2 linked regions of the Pseudorhizobium banfieldiae genome follow. The protein of the gene in region 1 interacts with the protein of each later gene in a pairwise test. Links are inferred from orthologs where the notes say so. Each region holds a gene or a part of one and is shown on either strand. Other genes may lie near its edges. The genes, in order: ptsN and trkA.

Region 1 (13,553 bases):
TCCGCGGCTGATTTCTGCCATTCCGGTCGCGGTTGCAGAAGCCGCGATGGAAAGCGGCGTTGCGCAAAAGAATATTCCGGACCTTGCCGCTTATGCGCGAGAGTTGTCGGCTCGGCGCGACCCGATCGCAGCGACGACGCAAGGTATCTACGAGCGCGTGCGCCGCCTCCCCAAACGTGTCGTTTTCGCCGAGGCCGAGGAGGAGCAGGTGATGCGGGCGGCTGTCTCCTTTGCCCATCACCAACTCGGTACTGCCATCCTGCTCGGGCGCGATGACGTCATCAGAACGACGGCGGAGAAGGCAGGAATCGACCTCGAACGGCCGAACATCGAAATCGTCAACGCACGCATCTCGACGCGTGTGGACGCCTATATCGATTATCTTTACGAGCGCCTGCAGCGAAAAGGCTTCCTGTTGCGGGACGTGCAGCGCCTGATCCACAACGACCGCAATCACTTCGCCGCGACCATGGTTGCCGTCGGTGACGCGGATGCAATGGTCACAGGCACGACCCGGAACTATGCAACGGCGCTGCAGGACATTCGCCGCTGCATCAACACCAAACCGGGCCACCGCGTCATCGGCGTGTCGCTCGCCCTGTCCCGCGGCCGGACGGTGTTCGTCGCAGATACGGCGGTTCACGACATGCCGACGGCGGAGGAGCTTGCGGATATCGCCGTCGAAGCTGCCCGGGTTGCGCGCCGCATGGGCTACGAGCCACGCGTCGCCCTGCTCGCCTATTCGACCTTCGGCCAGCCCACCGGGGAACGCTCCGAGCGTGTGCGGGAGGCGGTCAAGATCCTCGACCGTCGCCGTGTCGACTTCGAGTATGATGGTGAGATGGCCGCCGACATCGCACTCAATCCGCAGCGAATGGAGCAGTATCCCTTCTGCCGCCTCTCCGGCACGGCCAATGTCCTGGTGATGCCGGCCATTCATTCGGCATCTATCTCGACCCGCATGCTGGCGGAACTGGGCGCGGCGACCGTGATCGGCCCGCTTCTGGTTGGGCTCGACAAATCGGTGCAGATCACGTCGATGGGCGCCAAGGATTCCGACATCGTGAACATGGCGGCGATCGCCGCCTACAACGCGGGGAGTTAGCGGTCAGCTGGCAAAACGTCCGGCATCGGCGCCATAGTAGTTGATATAGCGGTTCGAGATCGCGGAAATCGGCAACACGACCAGCACATCGGTGGTGTTGAAGGCCGCATCCACCACCGCGCCGTCGCCAATCATTGCGCCGAGGCGGAGATAGCCTTTGATCAGCGGCGGCATGGCCGCCAGCGCCTTGCGCGTGTCTATCCCTTCAGGCGGCACGAGGTCCATCTCCCGGCGCAGGTCCGGGCGTGCCGCTACGGCCCATTCGCCCTTCGCACTCACATTGTGCTGGAGGAAAGACAACGCCAGGGCATGCTCCTCCGGATGTATCCCTGGAAAGGAGGCGCAGCCGAACATGGCAGCCATGCCGTGCTTCAGCGCATAGGCCCAGTTGCCCTGCCAGAGAAGTTCCACTGTCCGCTTCGTCCGATAGGCCGGCAGGACGCAGGAGCGACCCAGTTCCATGAACAGCTTGTCGGGATGACGCGCAAGCAACGGCTCGATCTCGAACTCCGAGGCGCTGTAGAAGCCGCCATGGGACATGGCCACCTGGTGGCGCAACAGGCGGTAAGTGCCGACGATCTGGTCCTCGATCTCACCCTCGATGGCAAGATCGATGACGAGGAGATGGTCGCAGATGGCATCGAAGGTATCGATGTCACGGTGAAGGCGCATCGCCTCTGGGGGCAGTTGTGCCTTCATCTCCTCCACGAACACGCGGTAGCGGACGGCCTGTGCCGCATCCACTTCACGCGCCGTCCGCGCAAGCCGCGTTTCCAGACTGCCGATCCGTCCAAGGATCTCCTCGGCCGGCTGCTGAACCAGAGTCTGGCTGGGGTTCGCGTTCACGTCATGCTTCAGAAGGTCTAGCGCCATGGTGATTTGCCCCACAGGTTCAACTCACCGCCGTATAATCATCTTCCCGCAACAGAAAAATGACAATGGGTGTCACAATAGGTTGGGGCAGAGCCGCCCGTCAATGCAGTTCCGTTGGCGCCACCTTACGCGAGGCCAACTGTTCGACCAGTTGCAGCAGATGCTGAGGGTCCGTCGGCTTCCCGAGCCGCGCGCTTATGCCGAGTGCTTCCGAACCGACCAGCGACTGTCCTGAAGCATCTCCGGAAAGCACGATGACCGGCGTGGCTGAAAGAGTGTTCAAAGCTTCATGCCGCCGCAGTTCAGCCAGTGCCTCCATCGTGGGCATACCCGGCATGTGAAGGTCGGTGACAATGACATCGGGGCGACCGTCCGGTATCGCGGCATGATCGAGAATCGATCTTGCATTGTCGACGACATCCACGCGGTGGCCCCCTTTCCTCAGAGCAGCGCTGACCAGTTTCGCTCCGACGGGATCATCCTCTGCGACAAGGACATGTAGCCTCGACACTGCAGGTGAGTTCATCGCTTCGGTTGTCGATCCGGCCGAAAGGTTTGCTTCGTCGCGGCTCCGAGAGCCCCTGAGGCGGCCGGACAGGACATCGATCAGCGATTTCTCACGCAGCGGCCGTATCAGCCAAGCGTCATACAGCTCCTGCGGCTGCGAGGCCCGCTCTTCCGGGTTGACGAGGAGGATGCGGTGCAGCGGACCGCTCATCTGGCTATCTATCGGCTGGGCCGCCAGCCGATGATCGACAATCAGATCGGTAAAGGGCGTCAGTGCTAGATCACCGTTGAGCAGCTCGGCTGCATCCGCCGTACTCTCGACATGGCGGCAGGTTCCCCCCAGCGTTTCGATCGTCGTAACGGTTGCCGTGGCCGCCGGCCCGGCCGGTGCCAGCAACAGGACCCGATTTCGCTCCAGCAAGCTTCCTCGCCGAGTAGCGCCCGCCGGCGCATCCTCGGCAAGCGTCAGCGGGAAACGGACCGTGAAGGTGGTGCCCAGGCCAGGCTCGCTCACCGCCAAGAGGTTGCCGCCGAGTTCCCGCAATATGTGAAGGGCTATCGCAAGCCCGAGACCTGTTCCGCCACTGCGCTGGGCCGCATTACCCATCTGCTCGAACTCGCGGAACAGCCGTATCCGGGCATCGGCATCCATTCCGGGACCAGTGTCGGCGACGGCGATGACGACGTCCGAACCGTCCGCGCGGACGCTGATCAGGACGCCGCCGCGTTCCGTGAACTTCACGGCATTGCCGATCACGTTGAAAAGCACCTGCCGAAGACGGGCGGGATCGAACTCAAGCAGTTCCGGTACGTCTGCAGCAACCGTCGCGGCGAGCTCTATGCCCTTCTCATGCGCGCGCGGTGCGAGCATTTCCACGACCGTCTCGATCTGCTGACGGATGCTAGCGGTCCGGTTGTTGAGGCGAAAGCGTCCCGCTTCGAGCGTCGAGAAGTCTAGGAGATCTTCTACGAGTTGGACCAGCGCATGCCCCGACTGGCGGATGCCGCTCAGATAGTTCTGCTGTTCGGCGGTAAGCCGCGTCTGTCCGAGAAGATGGGTCATGCCGAGGATGCCGTTCAGCGGCGTTCGCAGTTCGTGCACGACCGTGGCAATCTGGCGGGATTTTGCGGCGCTCTCCGCTTCTGCGTCACGCAGCCGCCTGCCGGAAATGCGATCTATAAAGACCGAGCAGCTGTCACGCAGCCGCGGCAGGCGATCCTTCAAGGTGGCAAAGGGGAAACGCATCGGAAATGGCCCGGCACAGTTTCCCCGAACATTGCACCTGCAAAGCTAACAAATCTCTACTCGCTCTCGCTGGCGCGGGCAGCCTTCCGCGACCCCAGAAGCTCATCCAGGATGACCAGGGCAGCCCCGATCGATATGAAACTGTCGGCAAGGTTGAAGACGGCGAAAGACCAGGTCTGCGTATAGAAGAGAATGTAATCGATCACGTGGCCATAGACGAACCCATCGATCAGGTTGCCGATCGCGCCTGCGACGATGAGAGTGAATCCGAGATGGGCGAAACCACGTTCCCCGGGCGTGCGGCGCCAGAGCCAGAGCACGAAGGCGACAATCACGACCCGCATGCCGATGATGAACTCCCTCTCCATTCCCGACAGGAGAGAGAAGGCGACGCCGAGATTGTAGGTCCGGTAGAGCGCCAGCATCGGCAGGATAGGAACCGCCTCTTCCAGCGGCAGATAGGCTTCGACCGCAAGCTTGACCGCCTGATCCAGCACGACGGCAATGACGATAAGCACTACGGCGACGAGCGGACGTGAGAACCTGGAAGCAGTCGCTACGATCATCCGGCGTCCTCCAGCTTCAGGAGATGACGGCGGGCCTCAAAGAGCATGACCGCCGTCGCGACCGCAAGATTGAGGCTGTCTGCCCTGCCCTGCTGTGGGATGCGCACCAGTCGATCGGCGGACTTCGCCAGTGCCTCGGGAAGACCTGATTGTTCATTACCCATCAGCAGGACCGTCGGTTTCTTTTCATAATTGACTGTCCGATAGTCAACCGCGCCGGCGAGATGGGTTGCGACGACCTGGGCCCCCGAACGTTTCTGCCACGCAAAGAACTCCTCGGTGGTAGCTCTGGCGAGCGGGACTGCGAAAACGGATCCCATTGTGGCGCGGACGGTTTCCAGAGAGAAGGGATCGGTACATTCCCCGACCAGAATCACGCCAGAGGCACCGGCCGCGTCCGCGGTGCGGATGATCGTGCCCAGATTGCCCGGATCGCGGACGCGATCGAGGGCCACGTAGGTCACCCCTTGGCTCGGCCGGAGGTCGTCAAGCGGTGTCCAACGCTGCTCAAAAATGCCGACCACCATTTGCGGATTGTCTCGACGCGTGATGGAGGAGAGGACCTTCTCGCTGACTTCGAGCACGAGCCCCCCCTTGGCGATGGTGCGGGCAGCTACCTGTTCCACCAGAGGCTTTCCCTTGGCGGCCTTCGCATAGGCGAGGATCCGGATAGTCCAGCCCAGTTCCAGCGCATCGATGACCAGCTTCAGCCCTTCTGCCATGAAGGTCCCGCTCTGCTCGCGATCCTTCTTGTTGCTGAGCGCCTTGATATCCTTGACGATCGGGTTTGAGAGGCTGGTCACCTCCTTTACCTGGCCGACGCGCCGAGAACCCTCGTTGTGGTGATCATTGCTCATTCGCGCACCCAGCGGCTGAATAGGGAGGTTGACAGGGCACGACCGACAGCACCGCCGTCGATGCCCGTTTCGCGGATGACCAGTTCTCCCGATTCCACGGCACCGCCCGCGCCGCGCATCGTCTCGCGCATCAGTTCGTGGATCGAATAGAAGCTCGCCCGGATCGAATAGGCGGTCAGCACCAGACCGACAGCGCGCGGAGAGAGCAGCTCGCGGCAGACGTCCAGCATAAGGGGCAGGTGATCGAACAGATGCCAGACTTCGCCATTGGGACCGCGGCCAAACTTCGGCGGATCGGTCAGGATAATATCGTAGTGGTTGCCTCGCCGTTCCTCCCTCTGGATGAACTTCATGGCGTCTTCGCAAATCCATCGGATCGGCGCCCGCTCCAGGCGCGACAGGGCCTGGTTCTCGCGAGCCCAACCGATCGCCTTCTTCGATGCGTCCACATGGGTGACCTCGGCGCCGGCAGCTGCCGCGACAAGCGAGGCAACCCCCGTATAACCGAAGAGGTTCAGCACCTTGAGCGGGCGGTCAGCACTCTCGACCTGCTGCTTCATCCACTCCCAGTGGACGATCTGCTCCGGGAACACGCCGACATGGCGGAAAGAGGTGAACCGGCCGAGGAAATCGACGCCAAGCAGCGACAGGGGCCAGGTTTCTCCCTGCGCCTCCTTCGGAAAGCGCCAGCGTCCAATGCCGTCCTCGTCCGTATCTCCGGTGAAGACGGCATCGACCTTCTCCCAGACAGAAGGGGGGAGCGACGGCTGCCAGAGCGCCTGCGCCTCCGGCCGCACGATCCGATAAGGCCCATATTGCTCGAGCTTCAACGCATTGCCGCTGTCGATCAGGTGAAAGTCCCCGGCGCCGCGTGACTCGAGTATGACCGGCACGCGCTCAGACGGGCGTTCGCCGACCCGCTGGATAAGAGGCCGCTGTGGCGCAGGCTCGGCCGCCGCTCGGCCGCCAGCGACAGATCCTCCCTCGCGCTCTCCCTTTGCCGGCCCGCCGGGACGGGGGCGCGCGGAACGCGGGCTGCCGCTCGTGCCGGGTCTCCGCTCCGTGCGTTTTTCCCTGTTTTTCACTGCACATCCGATCGGTTGACGTTTCGCTGCAAATAGCAATTGCCCCGGCAGTTGGCAAAGGGCTTTAGAGCCGGCGAGGGTCACCGGAGACCTTCTACTCTGGGGCGTCCATTAGGGATGCGTTGACTTTAGAGGTCCACAGGCGTAGAAGCCCGCCGCAATTGCAACGGACAAAAGCAAGCACCCTTACCCACTCGCCATGCCTCCTAAAAACATCCCGGTGCCGCGTGAAGCGCTTGGATGAGGTGGATGGTTGGCGTAGACTGAAACACGCAAGTCACGATAAGAAGGAACCAATCCATGAGTGTGCGTGTATCTGGTAAACAGATGGAGATCGGTGAATCGTTCCGCCAGCGGATCGAGGACCAGATCGGCGAGGCTGTCGCCAAGTACTTCGATGGGGGGTACGCAGGTCAGGTGATCGTGGAGAAATCCGGATCGCGTTTCTCAGCCGATTGCAAGATACATCTCGATACCGGCATTGTCCTGCATGCAGCAGGCCAGGCTAACGATCCGCAGTTGAGCTTCGATGCCGCCGCAGAGCGCATCGAGAAGCGCCTTAGGCGCTACAAGCGCAAGCTGAAGGACCATCATGGCGGTTCCCACGGCAACGGCCAGGAGATCGCCTACACCGTCATGGATGCCATTCCGGAAGAAGACGAGGAACTGCCAGAGGATTTCGCGCCCACCATCGTGGCGGAAAGTTCCAAGCAGTTGCGCACGATGTCGGTCGCTACCGCTGTCATGGCCCTGGACATGACGGACGAGCCGGTCCTGCTTTTCCGGAGCCCCGGCAAGGAAGACCTGAACATCGTCTATCGCCGCAACGACGGCAATATCGGCTGGATCGACTCCACCAATATCAAAGGCTAACGATTCTGGGAGAGCGTCGGCGACGACGCTCCCTCCACCTTGCGGTGGTAAAAAGGAAGAAGAGAATGGCTTTGGCAGATTTGCTACAGCAAGATGCGATTATTCCCGCCCTGAAAGTAAATTCCAAGAAGCAGCTGTTGCAGGAGTTGGCCTCCAGGGCCTCCAAGCTCACCGGGGTTGCCGAGCGGGAGATCTTCGACGTCATTCTGCAGCGGGAACGGTTGGGTTCAACCGGCGTCGGTCACGGCGTGGCCATTCCGCATGGCAAGCTTAACAGTATTTCGTCCATTAGCGGTGTCTTCGCGCGACTTGAAACGCCCGTTGACTTCGAGGCTCTCGACGATGAACCCGTCGACCTTGTATTCCTTCTGCTTGCTCCCGAAGGGGCCGGAGCAGACCACCTTAAGGCGCTTTCGCGGATCGCCCGCGTGTTGCGCGACCAGGAACTTGTCGCGAAGCTTCGCCAGACGGATTCGGCATCGGCGATCTACGCCTTCCTGAACCAGGAACAGGCAACCGCCGCCTGACAACAGAACTGAGACTGAAATAGCCGCCCGTCGCCTATGGCAGCGGGCGGCTATTTTGCGTTTACGGAGAGGTTGTCAGCCGTTCGTCGTTTCGCTCTCGCCGGGGGCGGTGGTCCCTTCGACCTTCGGCCCCCCTTTGGAAACGCCAACCATGGCAGGCCTCAAGACACGCTCACCGATCGTGTAACCCGCCTGAACCACCTGGAGAATGGTGTTGTTCGGCACTTCGGGATTGGGGATCTCGAACATGGCCTGGTGGAAGTTGGGATCGAACTTCTGGCCCTCGGCGTCCATCTTCTTCACGCCGTGGCGTTCGAGCGCAGACAGCATCGAACGTTCGGTCATTTCCACGCCTTCGAGCAGCGAGGTCAGGCTCTGGTCGGCCGCGGCACGAATTTCGGCCGGGACGGCATCGATCGCCCGACGGAGATTGTCGGAGACGGCCAGCATGTCACGCGCGAAGGCGGCGACCGAATAGGACTTCGCGTCCTTCACATCGCGTTCCGTACGACGACGCAGGTTTTCCATCTCGGCGGCCATACGCAGGAAACGATCGCGAAGATCGGTATTTTCGGCCCTGATTGCCTCGATGGGATCAGGCTCGGCGATCCGAGATTCACCACCCTCAACCGTCTCCTGATCCTGCTGCCCCGATGCCACAGCCTCGGCAGCATTTTCCGCGGCGGTTTCGTGCTTGCCCGCGTCAGGTCCGGTTTTCTTTGTCTCGTCGGTCATGACCATCTCCGGTATCTTAGTTCACAAAGTCGTGCCCGATATCGAGGTTTGGACCTCAAAAATCAAGGCTGGTCCGAGAATGGGGTGTTATCGTGGCTTCCGGGTCAGGCGCGCCAGAAGCTGGGCGGTATAGTCGACCATCGGGACGACCCGCGAATAGTTAAGCCGTGTCGGGCCGATCACGCCGACGGCCCCCACGATGCGTTCTTCCTGATCCCTGTAGGGCGCGACGATCAGGGACGAGCCCGAGAGCGAGAAGAGCTTGTTCTCCGACCCAATGAAGATTCTGACGCCCGGCCCACTTTCGGCAAGGTTCAGTATCTCGATGAGGCTGTCCTTCTTCTCCAGATCGTCGAAGAGCAGGCGCAGCCTGTCCAGATCGTCGAGACCCGTCATTCCTTCGAGCAGGTTTGCGCGCCCGCGTACGATCAACTGGTTCGGCTTGCCGTCTTCGCGCGTCCCGGACCAGACGGCCAGGCCGCGCTGCACGAGATCCTGCGACAGCGCGGTCAACTCCGTCTGAACCTGCGTCTTCAGCCTCTCGAGTTCGGCGCGAAGCTCAAGGAGAGTCTGGCCCGTCAGATGAGCATTCAGGAAGTTTGCGGCTTCTGTCAGTTGCGAGGAGGTCACTCCCGCAGGCAGGTCGATGATCCGGTTTTCGACCTGGTTATGTTCGCCTACCAGGACCGCCAGGGCCTTGGTCGGCTCCAGCCGGATGAACTCTACATGCTTGAGGATAGGATCACTCTTGGTGGTGACGACGATGCCGGCGCCGCGCGAGACACCGGAGAGCATCCGGCTGGCATCGTGCATCAGGCTCTCAAGCGGTCGGTCGCGGTCCTCCGGGCGGATCTGGCGTTCAATGCTCGTCCGCTCCTCCTCCGAGAGATCACCAACCTGCATGAAGGCATCGACGAAAAAGCGCAGGCCGGACTGGGTCGGCAATCGACCTGCGCTGACGTGTGGAGAATAAATGAGGCCGAGCTCTTCCAGATCGCTCATGACATTGCGGACAGATGCCGGCGACAGCGACATAGGCAGGAGGCGGGAAAGATTTCGAGAACCAAGTGGTTCTCCGGTTTCAAGGTAGCTTTCGACGATGCGTCTGAAGATCTCACGCGAACGGTCGTCAAGCACCGCGCCGCTTTCCCTTCGTTCCATCAATCCCATCGTTCCCTTGAAGCCCTCGGTTTGTCTGGGTGGAATATAGTGATCCGGCGCGGTCTTCGCCATACGGAAGTTCTGCGCGCCTTCGGGACCGCTCCGAGACACGCCTTGCCCCTTTTCCTTTGCAAATGCCGGGCGACGTCCGTAGAACGCCTAGGAAATTCTCAGGAGCATGACATGCGGCCTTCAGGCAGAAAAACCGACCAGATGCGCAAGGTTTCCTTCGAGCGCAACTTCTCGAAACATGCGGAAGGGTCCTGCCTCGTCCGCTTCGGCGACACCCACGTCCTCTGCACCGCGAGCCTTGAGGAGAAGCCTCCGGCATGGCTTCGCAACAGCGGCAAGGGCTGGGTGACGGCCGAATACGGCATGCTGCCTCGCGCGACCGGTGATCGGATGAAGCGCGAAGCTGCGTCCGGCAAGCAAGGCGGGCGCACCCAGGAAATCCAGCGCCTGATCGGCCGCTCGCTTCGCGCCGTGGTGGACCTGAGCGCGCTTGGGGAAAAGCAGATTACCATCGACTGCGACGTCATCCAGGCGGACGGCGGCACGCGAACCGCTGCCATCACGGGCGGCTGGATTGCTCTGCACGACTGCCTGAAATGGATGGAAGCCCGTTCGATGACGAAGCTCGACAAGGTCCTGAAGGACCACGTCGCGGCGATCTCCTGCGGTATCTTCGCTGGACAGTCGGTCATCGACCTCGACTATCTCGAAGATTCCGCCGCCGAAACGGATGCCAATTTTGTCATGACCGGCACGGGCGGTATCGTGGAGGTACAGGGAACCGCCGAGGGTGCACCGTTCAGCCAGGAAGAGTTCCTTTCACTGCTGGCGCTGGCGAAGGCGGGGACCGAGGAACTGGTGGCACTTCAGAAGCAGGCCATCACTGCCTGACCGGAGAGCGCGATGCTGATCGAAGGGATGCTCGAGACCGCCCTCTATGCCGAAGATCTCGATGCGGCAGAGGGTTTCTACGGCGGCATCCTGGGACTGGAGCGGATCGTCCGGGCCAGCAACCGCCATGTCTTCTTCCGGTGCGGGCAAGGCGTGCTGCTTGTCTTCAATCCGGACGAGACGGTGAAGCCGCCTGCCGAGAACGGGCCGCAAGTCCCGCCACATGGCGCGACAGGTGCAGGCCATGCCTGCTTTCGGGTCGCCCGCAGCAATCTCGACGCTGTCGCCGACACGCTGAAGAAGGCAGGCGTCGCGATCGAGAGCGACGTGATATGGCCGAACGGCGCCCGGTCGATCTACTTCCGCGATCCGGCGGGCAACAGTCTCGAATGCGCCGAACCGGGCCTCTGGTCCATCGGCTGAGGAAATCAGGAACATGCGCAAACTCGACACCAGGACGATCGTCGTCGCCAGCCACAATGCCGGCAAGATCCGCGAGATCGCCGAGCTCATTGCTCCGTTCGGCTTCAGCGCGAAATCTGCGGCTGAACTGGCGCTGGAGGAGCCGGCCGAGACCGGTACGACCTTCGAGGAAAACGCGGCTATCAAGGCACTGGCCTCCGCCACGGCATCCGGCCTTCCGGCGCTCTCCGACGATTCCGGCCTCGTCGTCGATGCACTCGATGGGCAACCGGGCGTCTACACTGCCAACTGGGCAGAGCGCGAGGACGGCAGCCGCGATTTCATCATGGCTATGGAGAAGGTCGAGAAGGCGCTCTTAGAGCGCGGGGCGACCACCGCCGAGCAGCGCACCGCCCGTTTCGTGAGCGTGCTTTGCCTTGCCTGGCCGGATGGCCATACGGAGTTCTTTCGTGGCGAGGTCGAGGGCAGCGTCGTCTGGCCGCCCCGGGGAGACAAGGGCTTCGGTTACGACCCGGTCTTCCAGCCGAAGGGCTATGACACTACCTTCGGCGAGATGAGCTCGGAAGAAAAGCACGGCTGGAAGCCCGGGGGTTCCGATGCGCTTTCGCACCGCGCCCGCGCATTCAAGCGCTTCGTGGAAACCTGCCTGGAGAGCTGAGTGCCGTTCAACCCCGACGCGCCCCTTCTGCCCGATACCGGGGAACCCGGCTTCGGCATCTATGTGCATTGGCCGTTCTGCGCGGCGAAGTGTCCCTACTGCGATTTCAACAGCCATGTCCGGCACCAGCCTGTCGACCAGCCTCGCTTTACCGCCGCCTTCCTGCGGGAGATGGCCACCATGCGTCAGATGAGCGGGCCGAAGACCGTTACCAGTATCTTCCTCGGCGGCGGAACGCCGTCGCTGATGGAGCCGGGCACGGTCGCCGCAGTCCTCGACGGCATTGCCCGGTACTGGCATGTGCCGGATGGGATCGAGATCACCATGGAAGCCAATCCGTCCAGCGTCGAGGCGGAGCGGTTCCGCGGCTATCGGGCGGCAGGCGTAAACCGCGTGTCTTTGGGCGTGCAGGCCCTCAACGATGCCGACCTGAAATTTCTGGGCCGGCTCCATGACGTGACCGATGCGCTGAAGGCGGTCCGCCTGGCGCGGGAGATCTTTCCCCGCATGAGCTTCGACCTCATCTATGCCCGTCCAGGGCAGACGGTCGAGGCATGGGAGGCCGAGCTCGAGCAGGCGATCTCCTATGCCGTCGACCACCTCTCGCTCTACCAGCTCACCATCGAGGAAGGCACGCCGTTCTACGGCCTTCACAAGGCCGGCAAGCTTGTCGTGCCCGACGGCGATCAGTCTGCGAACCTCTACGAGGCGACGCAGGAGATCACCGCCCGTCACGGACTGCCGGCGTATGAGGTTTCAAACCATGCCCGACCGGGCGCCGAAAGCCGCCATAACCTCACCTACTGGCGCTATGGCGACTATGCGGGGATCGGGCCGGGAGCACACGGCCGCCTCACACGCGGCGCGGCCAAGATCGGGACAGCGACCGAACGGCGTCCCGAGACATGGCTGGAACTCGTAGAGCAACAGGGACACGGCCTTGTGGACCAGGAGGACCTCGGCCGCGACGAGCAGGCCGACGAACTGCTGTTGATGGGGCTGAGATTGACCGAGGGCGTCGACCTTGCCCGCTGGCAGCAACTGTCCGGCCGGGATCCCGATCCCGCACGGGAGGAGACCTTACTGGAACACGGCTTTATCGAACGGCTTGGCAATTCGAGGCTGCGCTGCACCCCTAAGGGAATGCTCATCCTGGACGCCGTGGTCGCGGATCTGGCCTGCTAGGGATTTGGACAGCAACCGGCCCCTGCCGGATAAACGAGAAGGCCGGCATCTCTGCCGGCCTATCTTGATCAGGCATTGTTCTCGTTGATCAGCCGCTTCAGAAGCTCCACTTCGTGGCAGAGCTTGCTGTCGCCCGAGATCAGGTCTTCAATCTTTCGTACAGCATGAAGTACCGTCGTATGGTCGCGTCCGCCGAAGCGGCGACCGATCTCCGGGAATGACCTAGGCGTCAGAGTCTTCGCCAGATACATGGCGATCTGGCGCGGTTTCACCACGACTCGTGTTCGGCGATTGGAAACGAGTTCCTGTCGCGAGACGTTATAGTGACGGGCGACGATCCGCTGGATGTCCTCGATGCGGACGCGCTTTGCCTCTCCAGTGCCGACCAGATGGGCGAGCAGTTCATCGACGCGCTCGATCGACAGCGAAGGCTCGAACGAGCGGCGAAAGAGCAACTGGTTGAATGCACCTTCCAGTTCGCGACCGCTATTGGCGACATTGCGGGCCACATGCGAGAGGATTTCGACCGGGATGTCCAGCGAGGCGTCTTCCTGCTGAGCCGCCTCCAGGCGACGCTTCAGCATTTCGAAGCGCATCTCATAGTCGGGGCTTTCCATCTCGATCGCCACGCCGCCCTGCAGGCGCGAACGGACGCGCGGGTCCAGGGACTCCAGTTCCCAAGGCGCACGGTCGGCGGCCACGACCACCTGCTTGGCGCTGTCGAGCAAGGTATTGAGCAGGTGGCAGAACTCGTTCTGGATCATCTTGCCCTGCAAGAACTGCATGTCATCGATGATCAGAAGGTCGATATTGCGCAGCGAATCCTTGAGCGTCAGGGCGTTGTTGTCA
Region 2 (17,271 bases), 1.6 Mb from region 1 along the record:
ATGGTGCCGCCATTCTCGCGAACGATCTCCGCGGCGCGCGCCAGGAAGATTTTCGACGGCGCACCCTTCCACTGGGGGTCCGAGGGCGGGAAATGATCGCCGATGTCACCGGCGCCGCAGGTCGCCAGCAGCGCATCGGTCAGCGCATGGAGTCCGACATCGGCATCCGAATGTCCCTTCAGCCTCTGGTCGTGTGGGATGAACACGCCACACAGCGTGACCCCGTCTCCCGGCTCCAACTGGTGCACGTCATAGCCGTTGCCGGTCCGCACGTCCGGAAGTGCCGCCGCCGAAAGTCTCTCGTCCGCCATAATGATGTCCCGCCTTACTGTCAGTTTCACGTTTTCCGGAGAGCCTTCCACGATGGCAACCGGAACCCCAGCCCACTCGGCGATGGAACAGTCGTCCGTGAAGTCGCTACGCTGGGCAGCTGCCCTCTCATGTGCCGCAAGAATTGTCGCCAACCTGAAGCTCTGCGGGGTCTGGGCCGCATAAAGCCCCTCCCGCGAAATGGTCTCGACTACGCGCCCCTCCGTGACCCGCTTGAGCGTATCCGTGACCGGAAGGGCAGGCAGCACGGCGTCGTCGCCCGCCTCCAGCCGGGCAGCGATGCGATCAAGCAGCGCCCGGTCGACGAAGGGACGGGCGCCGTCATGGATCATCACATGCGTCGCCTCCAGCGCCGCGACCGCCTGCAGGCCGGCAAGGACCGACTGCTGGCGCGTCGCGCCTCCCGTGACCGTCGTCACGCGTTCCATGGCGAGGCCGCTGACGGCCGCCTCGAACAGGAGCTTGTCATCCGGATGGATGACGACGACGATCGGTCCGGCCTTCGACCAATCGAGGAAGGCCTTCAGCGTGTGCGCGATCACGGCGCTGCCGCCGATCCTGCGATACTGCTTCGGTCCCTCTGCAGATCCTGCCCGTTCCCCACGTCCGGCTGCGACAATGACGATCCCGATATTCATGATGAGGGCGGCTCACGCTCAACTGACACATTCGATTGACAGGGGATGACTATAGACTCACAAGGCGTTTTGCCAGCCGCCCGCCCCGTTCTTCTTTCCACACGATTGCTCTTGTGGAAGGCGAAGAGAGTGGCTAAAAATGATGCAGTAATACTGCGTGCCCGAAAGATTGTCATTTGCCTGTTCCGCATCTTGCCACTCCCCTCAGCATCGGACCGGTCACCATCAGGAACCGGGTGGTTCTGGCGCCAATGTCCGGGGTGACCGACCTGCCGTTTCGCGAGATTGCCTGGCGATGGGGCGCCGGACTGGTCGTCACCGAGATGATCGCCAGCCGCGAGCTTGCCATGTCCCGCGGTGAATCCTGGGCCCGCCTGAAGCGCGCCGGACTTGGTCCGCACATGGTCCAGCTCGCCGGCCGCGAGCCGCACTGGATGGCCGAGGCCGCCCGTATCGCGGCCGACAACGGGGCGGACATCATCGACATCAACATGGGCTGTCCCGCCAAGAAGGTAACCGGCGGCCTTTCCGGCTCGGCGCTGATGCGTGATCCCGTGCTGGCCCTTTCGCTGATCGAGGCGACGGTGAAGGCGGTGGATGTGCCGGTCACCCTGAAGATGCGTCTCGGGTGGGACGGGAACTCGATCAACGCGCCGCAGATCGCCCGTCAGGCGGAGGAGGCCGGCGTCAGGCTTGTCACGATACACGGTCGAACCCGCATGCAGTTCTACGAGGGAAGGGCGGACTGGAACGCCATTCGCGCGGTGCGCGAGGCGATCTCCGTGCCGCTCATCGCCAATGGCGACGTTCAATCTCCCGCGGATGCGCGCGAGATCCTCGCCGCCTCCGGTGCCGATGCCGTCATGATGGGCCGTGGCGCCCAGGGAAGGCCTTGGCATGTCGGAGCAATCGCCGACCACCCGCCTCCCTCTCGCGAGCAGCAGAGGGAGATTGTCGCCGAACACTACGAGGCGATGCTTGCCTTCTACGGACGGGAAGCCGGGCTGCGGCACGCCCGCAAGCACCTTGGCTGGTACATCGATCGGTTGGCGCCGTCGCTTCCCGTCGAGGACAAGGCCGCGATCTTCCGATCCACCGATCCAGAGGATGTCATGCAGAAGATGATGCAGGCGCTGCAGGTCCAGGCAGAGCCGACCGCGAGGGAGGCCGCATGAACAAGCCCCAGCCGCCGTCGGGGGACAATGCGCTGGCGCTCGCCGTCCTCAATTCCGTTCAGAACCCGGTGATCCTCGTGGATCCTGCCGGGCACGTCGCCTTCGCGAACTGGGAGGCCGAATCCTTCTTCGGAGCCAGTGCCGCGCAACTCGCCCGCCATGACATCGCGACGCTCATTCCGTTCGGCAGCCCGCTCCTGGCGTTGATCGACCAGGTTCGGGAGCGCAGGGCGCCTGTCAACGAGTACCGGGTCGATCTGTCGTCGCCGCGGCTCGGTCAGGAAAAACTGGTGGACCTTTATGTGGCTCCGGTCGTCAGCGAGCCCGGTTCTGTCGTCGTCGTGTTCCAGGAACGCTCCATGGCCGACAAGATCGACAGGCAGCTGACCCATCGCGCCGCGGCCCGTTCGGTGACCGGCCTCGCCTCGATGTTGGCGCACGAGATCAAGAATCCGCTCTCGGGCATCCGTGGGGCAGCACAATTGCTCGAAACCTCGGTCGAAAGCGAGGATCGGGCGCTGACCAGGCTGATCTGTGACGAGACGGACCGCATCGTGTCGCTCGTCGACCGCATGGAGGTCTTTTCCGATGAGCGGCCGGTGGACCGGCAGCCCCTCAACATCCATTCGGTTCTCGACCACGTGAAGGCGATTGCCCGGGCGGGCTTCGGCCGTCACATCAGGTTTTCGGAGAACTACGATCCCTCGCTGCCGCCGGTCCACGCCAATCGCGACCAGCTGGTGCAGGTCTTCCTCAACCTGGTGAAGAACGCCGCCGAGGCCATCGGCGACCAGGCCGACGGCGAGATCATGCTCACCACGGCCTACCGTCCCGGCATCCGCCTTTCCGTCGCCGGGTCTCGGGAGAAGATCTCCCTGCCGCTGGAATTCTGCGTGATCGACAATGGCCCTGGCGTCCCGGCCGACCTGCTGCCGGACCTCTTCGACCCTTTCATCACCACAAAAACCAACGGCTCCGGCCTTGGTCTGGCGCTGGTGGCCAAGATCATCGGCGCCCATGGCGGCATCGTCGAGTGCGACAGCCAGGCTCGCCGGACCGTGTTCCGTGTCCTGATGCCGATGCACAAGGAGGAGAGTGCGCTGGAGCAAGATGCTGCCCATAGAATGACAGGAAAAGCCCAATGACTGCCACCATCCTTGTCGCCGATGACGACGCGGCCATCCGCACCGTACTCAACCAGGCGCTGACGCGTGCGGGCTACGACGTCCGCATCACCTCCAATGCCGCGACCCTCTGGCGCTGGGTCTCGGCGGGCGAGGGGGATCTCGTGGTGACGGACGTGGTCATGCCGGACGAGAATGCTTTCGACCTGCTGCCGCGCATCAAGAAGGCGCGTCCCGACCTGCCGGTGCTGGTCATGAGCGCCCAGAACACCTTCATGACGGCCATCAAGGCGTCGGAGAAGGGGGCATACGACTATCTGCCCAAGCCCTTCGACCTCACCGAACTGATCGCCATCATCGGCCGCGCATTGGCCGAGCCGAAGAAGAAGCCTGCCCGTCTGGAGGATGACACGCAGGATGGCATGCCGCTGGTCGGACGTTCCGCCGCCATGCAGGAGATCTACCGGGTCCTTGCCCGCCTCATGCAGACGGATCTGACGCTGATGATCACCGGCGAATCAGGCACCGGCAAGGAACTCGTCGCCCGGGCTCTGCATGACTACGGCAAGCGCCGCAACGGCCCCTTCGTGGCGATCAACATGGCCGCCATCCCGCGTGACCTGATCGAGTCCGAACTCTTCGGTCATGAGAAGGGCGCCTTCACCGGCGCGCAGGCGCGCTCGACCGGTCGCTTCGAGCAGGCCGAGGGCGGCACGCTCTTCCTCGACGAAATCGGTGACATGCCGATGGACGCGCAGACGCGTCTCCTGCGCGTCCTGCAGCAGGGCGAGTACACGACCGTCGGCGGCCGCACCCCGATCCGCACCGATGTCCGCATCGTCGCCGCCACCAACAAAGACCTGAAGCAACTCATCAATCAGGGCCTCTTCCGCGAAGATCTGTATTACCGCCTGAACGTCGTCCCGCTGCGCCTGCCGCCCTTGCGTGACCGGGCGGAGGACATTCCCGACCTGGTTCGCCACTTCATGCAGATGGGCGAAAAGGAAGGGCTGGACGTCAAGCGCTTCGATAGCGAGGCGCTCGATGCGATGAAGGCCTATGCCTGGCCCGGCAACGTTCGCGAACTTGAAAACCTGATGCGCCGGCTGATGGCGCTCTACCCGCAGGACGTCATCACCCGCGAGATCATCGACGCCGAATTGCGCTCGGACACGCCCGACAGCCCGATGGAAAAGCTCGGACCGCGCGGCGAGGCGCTGTCGATCTCTCAGGCTGTGGAGGAGAACATGCGCTCCTATTTCGCCAGCTTCGGTGACAGCCTGCCGCCGCCTGGCCTCTACGAGCGCGTACTGCGGGAGATGGAATACCCGCTGATCCTCGCGGCTTTGACCGCCACCCGCGGCAACCAGATAAAGGCAGCCGATCTGCTCGGGCTCAACCGGAACACCTTGCGCAAGAAGATCAGGGAGCTTGGCGTCTCCGTCTATCGCAGCGCGCGCAGTGCATGAACCCTGATTGACTCTCCACGGGTTTCCGTTGCACTTTCGCCACATTGCGTTGCTTATTGGCAACGAATCTCGCTGATGCGGGCATTGCGCTCGCGGGTAGACAGGAAGTCGGGTGCGGCGCTGACGGCAGCGAACTGATCTCGCACGCGCAAGGAGTTTAGCAATGGTCGAGGGCGTCTTTTCGCCCGCGGAAGAAGCCGGATCGGATCTTGATGCCCAGGACCGTCGCGCATCCTTCGCATTGCCGGGCCTCCTGCTTGCCGGCGGGGCGCTTCTCTGCGCTATCCTGACGCTCTTCGTCCTGCTCGGCCTTACGCCGATCGCCCCCACCACGCCGGTGGTCATCGCCTCCGCCGTTCTCAACGGCATCTTCGTTGTCGGCCTTCTCTATCTCATTGGTCGGGAGCTCAGCCGGCTCCTGAGAGCGCGCAACCGGGGACGGGCGGCCGCCCGTCTTCACATCCGTGTCGTTGCGCTTTTCTCGATCGTGGCGATCACGCCTGCGGTGCTTGTGGCACTGTTCGCGAGCATCACGCTGAGCGCGGGCCTCGACCGCTGGTTCTCCATCCGCACGCAATCTATTGTCCGGTCCTCCACCGAGGTGGCGCAGGCCTACATGATGGAGAATGCGAGCTACCTGCAGGGTCAGACGGTTTCGATGGCCAATGACCTCGAGCGCAATCGCGCCACCTTCTATCTGGACCGCACCGGCTTCGTCGACCTGATGACCCGCCAGGCACGCGGCAGGGGGCTCCTGGGCGCCTTCCTCGTTCGGGAGGACGGGGCGGCGATCGCCCAGGCCGACATCTCGACGGAGCGCCCGCTCCCGGCCATACCCAAGGATGCTTTGGAAAAGGCGGCCGCAGGGCAGCCGACGCTGATCCCGCCGGGCGTCACCAATCTCGTCGGCGCCATCATCAAGCTGGATGCGTTTCCGGGGACATTCCTCTACACCATTCGCGCCGTTGATCCGAAGGTCATGGCCGCGATGCGCCTGATGGAGGACAATACGGCCGAATACCAGGCCATGGAGGCCGGCCGGGCATCGCTGCAGTTCGCGTTTGCGATCGTCTATCTCGGATTCGCATTGATCGTCCTCCTGGCGGCCATATGGACAGCCATCGCCGTTGCCGACCGGATCGTTCGTCCCATCCGGCTTCTGATCAGCGCAGCCGACAGCGTCGCCACGGGAGACTTGAACGTGGTCGTTCCGGTACGGGCGGCCGATGGCGATGTCGGCAGCCTGTCGCGCACCTTCAACAAGATGATTTCCGAGATTCGCAGCCAGCGCGACGAGATCCTCGAGGCCAAGGATGAGGTGGACGATCGCCGGCGGTTCATCGAGGCGGTTCTCTCGGGCGTGACCGCTGCCGTCATTGGCGTCGAGGACGACCGGCGGATCACCATCGTCAATCCGTCCGCTGAGGCGTTCCTGGGTCTGTCGGCCGAGCGGTTGATCGGGCGCAATCTCTCCGAAGTCGTGCCGGAGATCGACAGCGTCCTTTCGGAGGCTGCCTCCCGCGCCCGTAACGACTTCCGCAAGCAGGTCAACCTGATGCGGGGCGGCAAGGAGCGGACGCTGAGCGTCCAGGTGACGCGGGAAGAGCAGAGCACCTCTCGCGATTCCTATGTCATTACGCTCGACGACATCACCGACCTCGTCATCGCCCAGCGGTCGACCGCCTGGGCAGATGTGGCGCGTCGGATCGCGCACGAGATCAAGAATCCGCTGACGCCGATCCAGCTTTCGGCCGAGCGCTTGAAGCGCCGCTACGGCAAGCAGATCGCCGACGATGACCGGGCGGTCTTCGACCAGTGCACGGACACGATCGTGCGCCAGGTGGGGGATATCGGACGCATGGTGGACGAATTTTCCTCCTTTGCTCGGATGCCGAAGCCGGCGAAGGAGCAGACGGATCTGCGCGACATTCTGCGCGATGCGGTCTTCCTGAGGGAAATGGGTACCACCCACGTGGAGTTTCTGCGGGAACTGGGCGACGAGCCCCTGGTCGGAATGTTCGACGCGCGCATGCTCGGCCAGGCCTTCGGCAACCTCGTCAAGAATGCGGTGGAAGCCATTGAGGCCGTGCCGGGCGATCAGGAGCGCGAAGGGCGGAAGGTCTGGGTCAGGGCGAACTACGAACCGGCCCGCGATACTTTCGTTGTCGACATCATCGACAACGGCAGCGGGCTTCCGGCGGAGAACCGGCACCAGATTCTGGAGCCGTACATGACGATGCGCGAAAAGGGCACGGGACTTGGCCTGGCCATCGTCAAGAAGATCATCGAGGAGCATGGGGGGCAGATTGAACTGCATGATGCGCCCCCTGAGTTCGATCATGGCCGCGGTGCCATGATCAGGGTCCTGCTGCCGCACATGGTAGCGGGCGGGACCGGAACTGAAACTGATAGGGAACTCGCATATGGCGTCTGATATTCTGGTCGTGGACGACGAGGTGGACATCCGCGAGATCGTTTCCGGAATCCTTTCCGACGAGGGTCACGAGACCCGGACGGCGCATGACAGCGACAGCGCGCTGGCCGCCATCTCCGATCGTGTGCCACGGCTCGTCTTTCTCGACATCTGGATGCAGGGCTCCAAGCTCGACGGCCTCGCCCTGCTCGACGAGATCAAGAACCGGCATCCTGACCTGCCCGTCGTGATGATTTCCGGTCACGGCAACATCGAGACCGCCGTGTCGGCGATCAAGCGCGGCGCCTTCGATTTCATCGAAAAGCCGTTCAAGGCAGACCGGCTGATCCTGATCGCCGAGCGGGCGCTGGAGAACTCGAAGCTGAAGCGCGAGGTCAGCGAGCTAAAGCGGCGGACCGGTGACGCCGTGGAACTCGTCGGCACCTCCGTTGCGGTGTCCCAGCTTCGCCAGACCATCGACAAGGTCGCGCCGACCAACAGCCGCATCATGATTCTCGGCCCGTCCGGCTCCGGAAAGGAACTGGTCGCCCGGATGATCCACCGCAAGTCGTCCCGCGCCAACGGTCCGTTCGTTGCCCTGAATGCGGCGACAATTACGCCAGACCGGATGGAGATCGCTCTCTTCGGCACCGAGGGCGGCCCTGGCCAGCAGCGCAAGATCGGCGCCTTGGAGGAGGCACATCGTGGCATCCTTTATCTCGACGAAGTAGGCGAGATGCCGCGCGAGACGCAGAATAAGATCCTCCGTGTCCTCGTCGACCAGCAGTTTGAGCGGGTCGGAGGTTCGAAGCGGGTCAAGGTGGACGTACGGATCATCTCATCGACCGCTTACAATCTGGAGAGCTTGATCGCCGAGAGCATCTTCCGCGAGGATCTTTACCACAGGCTCGCCGTCGTGCCGGTGAAGGTCCCGGCGCTGGCCGAGCGGCGCGAGGACATCCCCTTTCTGGTCGACATGTTCATGCGCCAGATTTCTGAACAGGCCGGCATTCGCACTCGCCGGATCGGCGAAGACGCTATGGCGGTGCTGCAGGCCCATGACTGGCCCGGCAATATCCGTCAGCTCCGCAACAATATCGAGCGGCTGATGATCTTGGCGCGAGGTGACAGCCCCGACAGCGTGATCTCGGCCGACATGCTGCCGACCGACCTCGGCGACATGCTCCCGAAGATTTCCTCCCAGGGCGATCACCACATCATGACCTTGCCGCTCCGCGAGGCCCGTGAAATGTTCGAACGCGATTACCTGATCGCGCAGATCAACCGCTTCGGCGGCAACATTTCGCGGACGGCGGAATTCGTCGGCATGGAACGGTCGGCCCTGCATCGCAAGCTCAAGTCCCTCGGCGTCTAGGCCAGTCTCGGGCCTGCAGCCATGAAAGAAACCCCATGAAAGTTATTATTTGCGGAGCGGGGCAGGTCGGATACGGCATTGCCGAGCGCCTGTCCCAGGAAGACAACGACGTCTCCGTCATCGACACGTCCGCCTCGCTGGTGAACGCGATCACCGAGACGCTGGATGTGCGGGGCTATGTCGGGCACGGGGCGCATCCCGACATTTTGGCCAAGGCCGGCGCCGAACAGGCGGACATGATCATCGCCGTGACGCTTTACGACGAGGTCAATATCGTCGCCTGCGAGGTGGCCCAGGCTCTGTTCAGCGTCCCCACCAAGATTGCCCGAATCCGCGCCCAGAGCTATCTGGCACCGGAATATTCGGATCTCTTCAGCCGCCAGAACATGTCGATCGATGTGACCATCTCGCCGGAGATCGAGGTCGGCAAGATGGTGCTGCGGCGCATTTCCTTCCCAGGCGCGACGGACATCGTCCGGTTTGCAGAGGACACGATTGCCATGCTGGCAATCGAGTGCATGGAGGATTGCCCCGTCCTCAACACGCCGCTCCAGCAGTTGAGCCAGCTCTTCCCCGACCTGATGGCGACCGTTGTCGGCATCTACCGCAATGGCAGGCTGGCCGTCAGCCGGTCGGCGGACCAACTGGAAGCGGGAGATCTCGCCTATGTCATCTGCCAGCGTGACCACGTGCGTCGTACGCTGGGTCTCTTCGGGCATGAGGAACAGGAAGCGCGCCGCATCATCATCGCCGGCGGGGGCAACATCGGCCACTATGTCGCACGCACCATCGAACAACTCCAGCCGAGAACCAGGCTGAAGATCATCGAGACCGATCGCGAGCGCGCCGCCGCCATTTCCGAGCAATTGCGCAACGCGGTCGTCCTGCATGGCTCAGCCCTCGACCAGAACATCCTGCAGCAGGCGGATGTCCAGGACGCGGACCTCTTCGTCAGCCTGACCAACAGCGATCAGATCAACATCCTCGGGGCGGTGATGGCCAAGTCGCTCGGTTGCAAGTCGAACCTCGTGCTGATCAACAGCTCCTCGCTGAACAAGGTCACGCAGTCCCTCGGCATCGACGCGCAGATCAACCCGCGCGCCGTCACCATTTCCCGTGTGCTCCAGCATGTTCGCAAGGGACGCATCCGCTCCGTCTACGCCGTGCAACAGGGCTCGGCGGAGGTAATCGAGGCCGAGGCACTCGAGACGTCACCGCTGGTCGGCAAGCCTTTCCGCGAACTGGACCTGCCCGATGGCATCCGCATAGGCGCGATCTATCGCGGCGGTACCGTCATCCGCCCAAGCGGTGACACGAAGATCAAGGCGCATGATCGCGTCGTGCTGTTCTCCACCGCGGCGGCGGTCAAGAATGTCGAGCAGATGTTCCGCGTCTCCATTCAATATTTCTGAGCATCGATCGGATCGGCTAGCCCATGTCCAGAATTGCCTATGTCAACGGCCGCTACCTTCCCCACTCCGACGCTGCCATCCACATCGAGGATCGCGGTTTCCAGTTCGCAGATGGTGTCTACGAGGTCTGCGAGGTTCGCGACGGACTGATCATCGACCTGACCCGGCATCTCGACCGGCTCGACCGGTCTCTCCGCGAACTGCGTATGGCAAGTCCGATGGCGCGTGAGCCGCTGAAGCTCGTCATCAGGGAAGTCCTCCGCCGCAACCGGGTCAGGAACGGTCTCTTCTACCTGCAGGTCACGCGCGGGGTCGCCCGTCGCGACCATTATTTCCCGGCCGCCGGCACTTCCCCGACGCTGACCATCACCGCAAAATCCGTCGATCCGCAGCCGGCCCGGGCGCGCTACGAGACGGGCATCAAGGTGATTACCGTGCCGGAGAACCGCTGGGACCGCGTCGACATCAAGACGGTCGGCCTTCTTCCCAATGTCCTGGTCAAGCAGCAGGCTAAGGATGCCGGCGCCCAGGACGCCATTTTCGTCGATGCCGCGGGCAAGGTCACCGAGGCGGCCTCCTCGAATGTCTGGATCGTCAGCGCCGACGGCGTGCTGGTGACCCGCCCGGCCGAGCACGGGATCCTGCGCGGCGTCACCCGCACGACAGTCCTCGAGGTGGCCGCCAGCCTCTCGGTCCCCGTCGAGGAGCGTGAGTTCACGGTCGAGGAGATGCTCGCGGCGCGCGAAGTCTTCCTCACCTCGGCGACGGGCTCGTGTGTGCCGGTAGTTGCCGTCGACGGACGGACCATCGCCAACGGTCATCCGGGCAGCGTCGCCGCCGCCCTGCGTGGTGCCTTTTTGCACATTGCGGAAAAGACGCCGATTTGATAACGAGGATTTCATTGGGGGATGGAAGCACGAGGGCGCTTCCCGTATTTCTCTGAAATGTGATCAGATCATCCCGGCAGGATGCCGGCAAAAAAGAAAGAAGCGGCGCTATGGCGGAACGTTCTCAGAACTTGCAGGACCTGTTTCTTAATACTGTCCGTAAGCAAAAGATTTCTTTGACGATTTTTCTTATCAACGGTGTGAAGCTGACCGGCGTTGTCACCTCCTTCGACAATTTCTGCGTTCTCCTGCGCCGTGACGGCCATTCGCAACTCGTGTATAAGCACGCGATCTCTACCATCATGCCCGGCCAGCCGATGCAGATGTTCGAGAGCGAAGAAAACGCGGCCTGACAGGACAGTAGCTGATTAAACATCGCGACACCTCGAATGAATCGATGATCCCGGAGACCGACCGTCGCCGGGACGACATGCGCGCCGTGGTGCTCGTGCCGGTGCTGAAGAACGCCCGCGCCTCCCGTGCAGCACAGCCTGAGGCTGCACCCGCACCCCAGCGGTCGGAGGAGGCACGCCTTGAGGAGGCCATCGGCCTTGCCCGGGCGATCGACCTCGAAGTCGTGCAGGGCCTGATCGTGCAGGTCTCCCAGCCCCGCCCGGCCACTCTTATGGGAACGGGCAAGATCGGCGAGATCAAGGCGCTGCTCGACCAGCACGACGCCGGCCTCGTCATCGTCGACCATCCGCTGACGCCGGTACAGCAGCGCAATCTCGAAAAGGAATGGAACGCCAAGGTCATCGACCGGACCGGTCTGATCCTGGAAATCTTCGGCCGCCGCGCCTCCACCAAGGAGGGCACGCTGCAGGTCGATCTCGCCCATCTGAATTACCAGAAGGGTCGCCTTGTCCGCAGCTGGACCCACCTTGAGCGGCAGCGCGGTGGCGCAGGCTTCATGGGTGGTCCCGGTGAAACGCAGATCGAGGCCGACCGGCGGCTGCTCCAGGAGCGCATCGTCAAGCTCGAACGCGAACTGGAGCAGGTGGTGCGGACCCGCCAGCTTCACCGCGCAAAGCGCCGAAAGGTGCCGCATCCGATCGTTGCCCTCGTCGGCTACACGAACGCCGGCAAGTCGACCCTCTTCAACCGCATCACCGGTGCCGGTGTTCTCGCCGAGGACATGCTGTTCGCCACGCTCGATCCGACGCTGCGCCGCATGAAGCTGCCGCACGGACGTACCGTCATCCTGTCCGATACCGTCGGCTTCATTTCGGATCTGCCGACCCACCTTGTTGCAGCCTTCCGCGCCACGCTCGAAGAGGTGCTCGAAGCCGACCTCATCCTGCATGTCCGCGACATGTCCGATCCTGACAACGCCGCGCAATCTGCAGACGTCATGCGCATCTTGTCCGATCTCGGGATCGACGAGAAGGAGCGGGAGGCGCGGATCATCGAGGTCTGGAACAAGATCGACCGCCTCGATCCCGAGGCCCATGATGCGATGGCGGAACGGGCAAGCGGCCGCGACAACATCATGGCCGTGTCGGCGATCACCGGCGAGGGCGTCGATGCGCTGCTGGCAGAGATCGCCCGCCGGCTGTCCGGCGTGCTGACCGAAACCACGGTCGCGATACCGGCAGACAAGCTGGCGCTCGTCTCCTGGGTCTACGAGAACGCGATCGTCGACGAGCGCCGAGACCAGGAGGACGGTTCGGTCGAACTTGACGTGCGGCTCTCCGAAAGCCAAGCGGCAGCGCTCGAGCGCCGGCTTGGCAACGGCCCGAGACCCGAGAAGGAAGACTGGGAGCGGTGATCCGCGGCGGTGTCGCCCATGCCTTCGGTTGAAGCGTTCTGAAAAACATTATTCATGGGTGGGAGGAGCACCATGGGCGATGACGAGCGGAAGATCGATGCCTTCTTCTCCGATCAGGAGCGTTGGCACGAGGAACTCCTCGCCCTGAGAAAGATCCTCCTGGACTGCGGGCTAGTCGAAACGTTCAAATGGAGCTCCCCCTGCTACACCGTCGACGACGGCAATGTCGCGCTGCTGTGGGGTTTCAAGGATGCGGCCACGCTCGGCTTCTTCAAGGGCGTCCTCCTGAAGGACCCTGAGAAAATCCTCATCGCACCCGGAGAAAATTCCCGGTCCTCGCGCATCCTCCGCTTCACCGACACCGCGCAGATTGCCGGCCAGGAGAAGACGATCAGGGCGTTTGTTTCCGAGGCGATGGAACTGGAGCGCGCGGCTGCCAAGGTCGACATGCCGAAGGATGATCTCGATTATCCAGAGGAACTCGTCTCCGCCCTTGAGGAGGATCCTGAACTGCAAGCTGCCTTTGAAGGCCTGACGCCCGGCCGCCGGCGCGGCTATGTCCTCCATTTCTCGCAGGCCAAGCAGTCGCAGACGCGTCGCGCACGCATCGACAAGCATCGCAGCCGAATCCTGGCGGGCAAAGGGATGCACGACCGGTAGAGCTGGTTCGCAGTCGTCTTCCGGCTACCGCTCTCCCGACTTCGCCGCCTGCCAGAGCTCCTCCATCCGCTCCAGCGGCGCCGCTTCTAGCGTCTCGCCTGATTTCTGAAGTTCTGTCTCGATGTGCCTGAACCGACTCCGGAACTTCGTGTTCGTGCCGCGTAGCGCATCCTCCGGGTCGGCGTCGACGTGGCGGCCGATGTTGACCAGGGCGAAGATGAGGTCGCCGAGTTCGTCCTTCACCTTGTCCTTCTGTCCGCCGCGGAGCGCCTCGCGCAATTCGCCGATCTCCTCCTCGATCTTGTCGAGGATCGGCTCGGCCTCCGACCAGTCGAAGCCGACCTTCGCCGCCCGCTGCTGCAGCTTCAGTGCTTCCGTCAGCGCCGGCTGGCTTCGCTGCACGCTGCCGAGATAACCGGCCTTGAAGTCTTCCTCGATCCCGCGCCGTGCCCGCCGCTCGGCGCGCTCGCGCTTTTCCTCCGCCTTTATCTCGTCCCACTGGACTTTGACGGCGTCTGGCGTATCGACGTCCGAGATCGCGAAGACATGCGGGTGGCGGCGGATCATCTTGCGGGTCACAGCATGGACGACGTCGCCGAAGGAGAACTCACCGGCCTCCTCGGCCATCTGTGCGTGGTAGACGACCTGCAGCAGGAGGTCGCCCAACTCCTCGCACAGGTCGTCGAGGTCCTTACGCTCGATGGCGTCGGCCACCTCGTATGCCTCCTCGATCGTATAGGGCTTGATCGTCTCGAAGGTCTGCACGATGTCCCAGGGGCAGCCGCTTTGCGGATCGCGCAGCGCCTTCATGATTTCGATCAGGCGAGAGATGTCGCGTGAAGCTTCCATGGGGTTTCTTCCTGAGCGGGACTTAGCGGAGTGGGATCGCGTTGCCGGACTTGCCGGCCTGATAGGTGCCGGAGAGCCGGTCATAGGCGGCGCGGATCTTTCGCGACTGATCAAGCAGGGCCGTGCGCCTCGGCTCATCCTCCACCGCAACGAGGTCCGCTATCGCATGGGAATGCCAGAAGGCGTTCTGCCGCCGGTAGCCGCCTGGTGGAAGGCCGAAGACTTCGTTCAGGATCTTCAGGTCATGCGGAATGGCAAAGGCGTCGCGCGAATCCTCGTGGCTGAAGAAATAGTAGAAATTGTCGAAGCCCGCCCAGGTGATCGCCGACATGCACATGGTGCAGGGTTCATGGGTGGAGAGGAAGATCAGGTCCTTGGCGTGAGGCTTTTCGCCCAGTTCGTAGAAGCGCTTCAGCGCATGCACTTCGCCGTGCCAGAGCGGGTTCTCCATCTCGTTGTTGGTCTCGGCGAGCACCAGCGACAGGTCCGACTTGCGAAGGATCGCCGCGCCGAACACCTTGTTGCCGGCCGCCACGCCGGCCTCCGTCAGCGGCAGGATGTCATTCTCAATGACGTTGAGGAGGCGGGCAACAAGGGACATGGCTTCTTCCTTAGGGACGGGCCGCCGGACGGATGCGGAATCACCGCCGGCGCCTGCGGGTATCGGTGGCTTTTACTCAAGATGGCAGGCGAGCGAGAACAGAAATGTTCGCACGCCACGCAACTCGCATATCGGTTTCTTCTGTCCCAGGGTGCGATGGGTGATATTGTGAAGCCAAGCTCGAAAAGGTCGTCATGTCCATCACACGTCTGACAACAATCCCGACATTCTTCCGCGTCAGCGGTAGGACCGTTGCTGTCTTCGGCAACGGCGACGAGGCGTTCGCCAAGGTCCGGCTGCTGCGCAATACGGATGCAAACATCGTCGCCTATGCCGAGGATCCGGAACCCGATTACCGGGACTATCTCGCAGCAAACAAGCTTGACGTCATTGCCACTTCCTTCGCGGCTGACCAGGTGGACGGTGCCGCTCTCGTCTTCGCCGCCACCGGCGACGAACAGCAGGATCAGGCCATTGTCACGGCTGCCCGCGCTGCGAGGATTCCCTCCAATGCCGTCGACCAGCCGGAGTTCTGCGACTTCCTGACGCCCGCCCTCGTCAACCGTGCGCCGGTTGCCGTCGCGATCGGGACAGAAGGAGCAGGTCCGGTGCTGGCGCAGATGATCCGCGCCCGCGTCGACCAGATGCTTTCGCCGTCGCTCGGCCGGCTCGCTTCCCTTGCCGTTGACTACCGGGATTCCGTCGAACGGTTGATCCCCAAGGGGGTATCGCGTCGCATCTTCTGGCGCCGCTTCTTCACCGGCGCTATCGCTGACAGTGTTGATGCAGGTGACGTCTCCGGCGCCCGCCGCTCTGCCAATGCCCTGCTTTCCGCCTCGGGCCGGGCCGAAGGCCATGTCTGGCTCGTGGGTGCCGGCCCCGGTGCCGAAGATCTGCTCACGCTGCGCGCCCAGCGCGTGCTGATGGAGGCCGATGTGATCGTCTATGACGCTCTCGTCCCACAAGCAATCGTCGACATGGGCCGCCGTGATGCGGAGCGCCTGTCCGTTGGGAAGCGCAAGAACTGTCATTCCAAGTCCCAAGGCGAGATCAATCGTCTGCTGGTGCGGCTGGGGCAGGATGGCAAGCGCGTGGTGCGCCTCAAGTCGGGTGATCCGCTGGTCTACGGCCGGGCAGGGGAGGAGATGGCTGCTCTCCGCGAGGCCGGCATCTCCTACGAGATCGTGCCGGGAATCACCTCCGCCTTTGCCGCTGCCGCCGACTTCGATCTGCCGCTGACGCTGCGTGGTGTCGCCTCGTCGCTCATCTTTACGACCGGCCACGACCTCACCGGCGACGTACTGCCAGACTGGGCAAGGCTCGCTGTGTCCGGCGCCACCATCGCCGTCTACATGGGCCGCACGGTTGCCGCCTCCGTCGCCGGCCGGCTGATGGAAGCCGGCCTGTCGCCGGACACGACCGTGGCCGTGGTGGAGAATGCCAGCCGCGCCGATCGCCGTCTTTTCCACGGGGTCCTGAAGGAACTTCCGGATCTCGAGGCGAGGGACGATCTCGCCGGTCCGGTCATGGTCATTATCGGCGAAGCTGTCGCCGGTGCGAATTTTCAAAGATCCGAGCCCCTGTCCGCATGGACTGCGACGGCTCGCGCCAGGATGGGAAGTGAAGCATGACGGACAAGGTCCTCACCGCAAACAGGCTGACGGACGGCATCGCCGTATGGCTGGATGCGAATGGCCATTGGGTGGAAAACCTGCAGGACGCCCTGGTCGCCCGCCATGCCGAGGCCGTCGCCTCGCTGGAAGCGATCGGCAAGCGGGACTTCGCCGCCAACCGCGTCGTCGACGTCAATGTCATTGACGTGCAGGAAGTCGATGGCAAGCTCTGGCCGATCCGGCTTCGCGAGCGCATCCGGGCTGCCGGCCCCACCATGGAATACGCCGCGGGCTACCGCCCGGCCGATGCGGCCTTCATCGCAGTCTGAGGATATCATGTACCGTTACGACGAATTCGACCACGCCTTCGTCAAGGGCCGCGTCGAGCAGTTCCGCGACCAGGTCAACCGCCGCCTCTCCGGGGAGCTGACGGAGGACGCGTTCAAGCCTCTGCGCCTGATGAACGGCGTCTACCTGCAGCTGCATGCCTACATGCTGCGGATTGCCATTCCCTATGGCACACTCAATGCGAGGCAGATGCGCATGCTGGCGCATGTGGCGCGCACGTATGACCGGGGCTACGGGCACTTCACCACGCGGCAGAACCTCCAGTTCAACTGGCCGAAGCTGTCGGACACGCCGGCCATTCTCGACGAGCTGGCCACGGTCGAGATGCATGCGCTGCAGACCTCCGGCAACTGCATCCGCAACGTCACTGCAGACCACTTTGCCGGCGCCGCCGCCGACGAGGTGGCCGATCCGCGGCCCTATGCCGAGATCCTGCGCCAGTGGTCTTCGGTGCACCCGGAATTCTCCTACCTGCCGCGCAAGTTCAAGATCGCCGTCACCGGCGCGGAACGCGACCGGGCGGCGATCCAGGTCCATGACATCGGCCTGCACCTGAAGAAGAACGACAAGGGCGAACTGGGTTTTGCCGTCTATGTCGGCGGCGGGCAG

Evidence for each region.
Region 2: the proteins of ptsN (region 1) and trkA interact in binary tests that used the Escherichia coli proteins (3 or more experiments, as listed by UniProt). The link is inferred for Pseudorhizobium banfieldiae from one-to-one orthologs.

The regions. Positions count from the first base shown.
Region 1 is NZ_FO082820.1:1,340-14,892, reverse strand. Bases 6,028-8,908 are described here. They hold ptsN (PTS IIA-like nitrogen regulatory protein PtsN), read left to right. Parts: upstream 6,028-7,177; coding sequence 7,178-7,639; downstream 7,640-8,908. Other genes in these bases: hrcA (heat-inducible transcriptional repressor HrcA), read right to left, coding at 8,462-8,908; grpE (nucleotide exchange factor GrpE), read right to left, coding at 7,715-8,374; hpf (ribosome hibernation-promoting factor, HPF/YfiA family), read left to right, coding at 6,540-7,112; NT26_RS00050 (class I SAM-dependent methyltransferase), read right to left, coding at 6,028-6,239. Outside these bases: NT26_RS00075 (NADP-dependent malic enzyme), read left to right, coding at 1-1,105; olsB (l-ornithine N(alpha)-acyltransferase), read right to left, coding at 1,109-1,978; NT26_RS00065 (hybrid sensor histidine kinase/response regulator), read right to left, coding at 2,079-3,731; lspA (signal peptidase II), read right to left, coding at 3,788-4,297; NT26_RS00055 (TrmH family RNA methyltransferase), read right to left, coding at 4,294-5,154; more of NT26_RS00050, read right to left, coding at 5,151-6,027; more of hrcA, read right to left, coding at 8,909-9,544; rph (ribonuclease PH), read left to right, coding at 9,719-10,438; NT26_RS00020 (VOC family protein), read left to right, coding at 10,451-10,861; rdgB (RdgB/HAM1 family non-canonical purine NTP pyrophosphatase), read left to right, coding at 10,875-11,519; radical SAM family heme chaperone HemW, read left to right, coding at 11,520-12,704; chromosomal replication initiator protein DnaA, read right to left, coding at 12,773-13,553. UniProt on the Escherichia coli protein: Seems to have a role in regulating nitrogen assimilation.
Region 2 is NZ_FO082820.1:1,570,906-1,588,176, forward strand. Bases 7,826-10,747 are described here. They hold trkA (Trk system potassium transporter TrkA), read left to right. Parts: upstream 7,826-8,559; coding sequence 8,560-9,936; downstream 9,937-10,747. Other genes in these bases: ntrX (nitrogen assimilation response regulator NtrX), read left to right, coding at 7,826-8,524; NT26_RS07835 (D-amino-acid transaminase), read left to right, coding at 9,960-10,747. Outside these bases: NT26_RS07800 (bifunctional 2-C-methyl-D-erythritol 4-phosphate cytidylyltransferase/2-C-methyl-D-erythritol 2,4-cyclodiphosphate synthase), read right to left, coding at 1-968; tRNA dihydrouridine synthase DusB, read left to right, coding at 1,145-2,143; NT26_RS07810 (two-component system sensor histidine kinase NtrB), read left to right, coding at 2,140-3,288; ntrC (nitrogen regulation protein NR(I)), read left to right, coding at 3,285-4,736; NT26_RS07820 (sensor histidine kinase NtrY-like), read left to right, coding at 4,900-7,170; more of ntrX, read left to right, coding at 7,160-7,825; more of NT26_RS07835, read left to right, coding at 10,748-10,823; RNA chaperone Hfq, read left to right, coding at 10,934-11,176; GTPase HflX, read left to right, coding at 11,221-12,591; NT26_RS07850 (YdeI/OmpD-associated family protein), read left to right, coding at 12,664-13,251; mazG (nucleoside triphosphate pyrophosphohydrolase), read right to left, coding at 13,276-14,100; NT26_RS07860 (deaminase), read right to left, coding at 14,123-14,701; siroheme synthase CysG, read left to right, coding at 14,896-16,332; NT26_RS07870 (DUF2849 domain-containing protein), read left to right, coding at 16,329-16,643; NT26_RS07875 (nitrite/sulfite reductase), read left to right, coding at 16,651-17,271. UniProt on the Escherichia coli protein: Part of the constitutive potassium transport systems TrkG and TrkH. May regulate the transport activity of TrkG and TrkH systems. Binds to NAD(+) and NADH.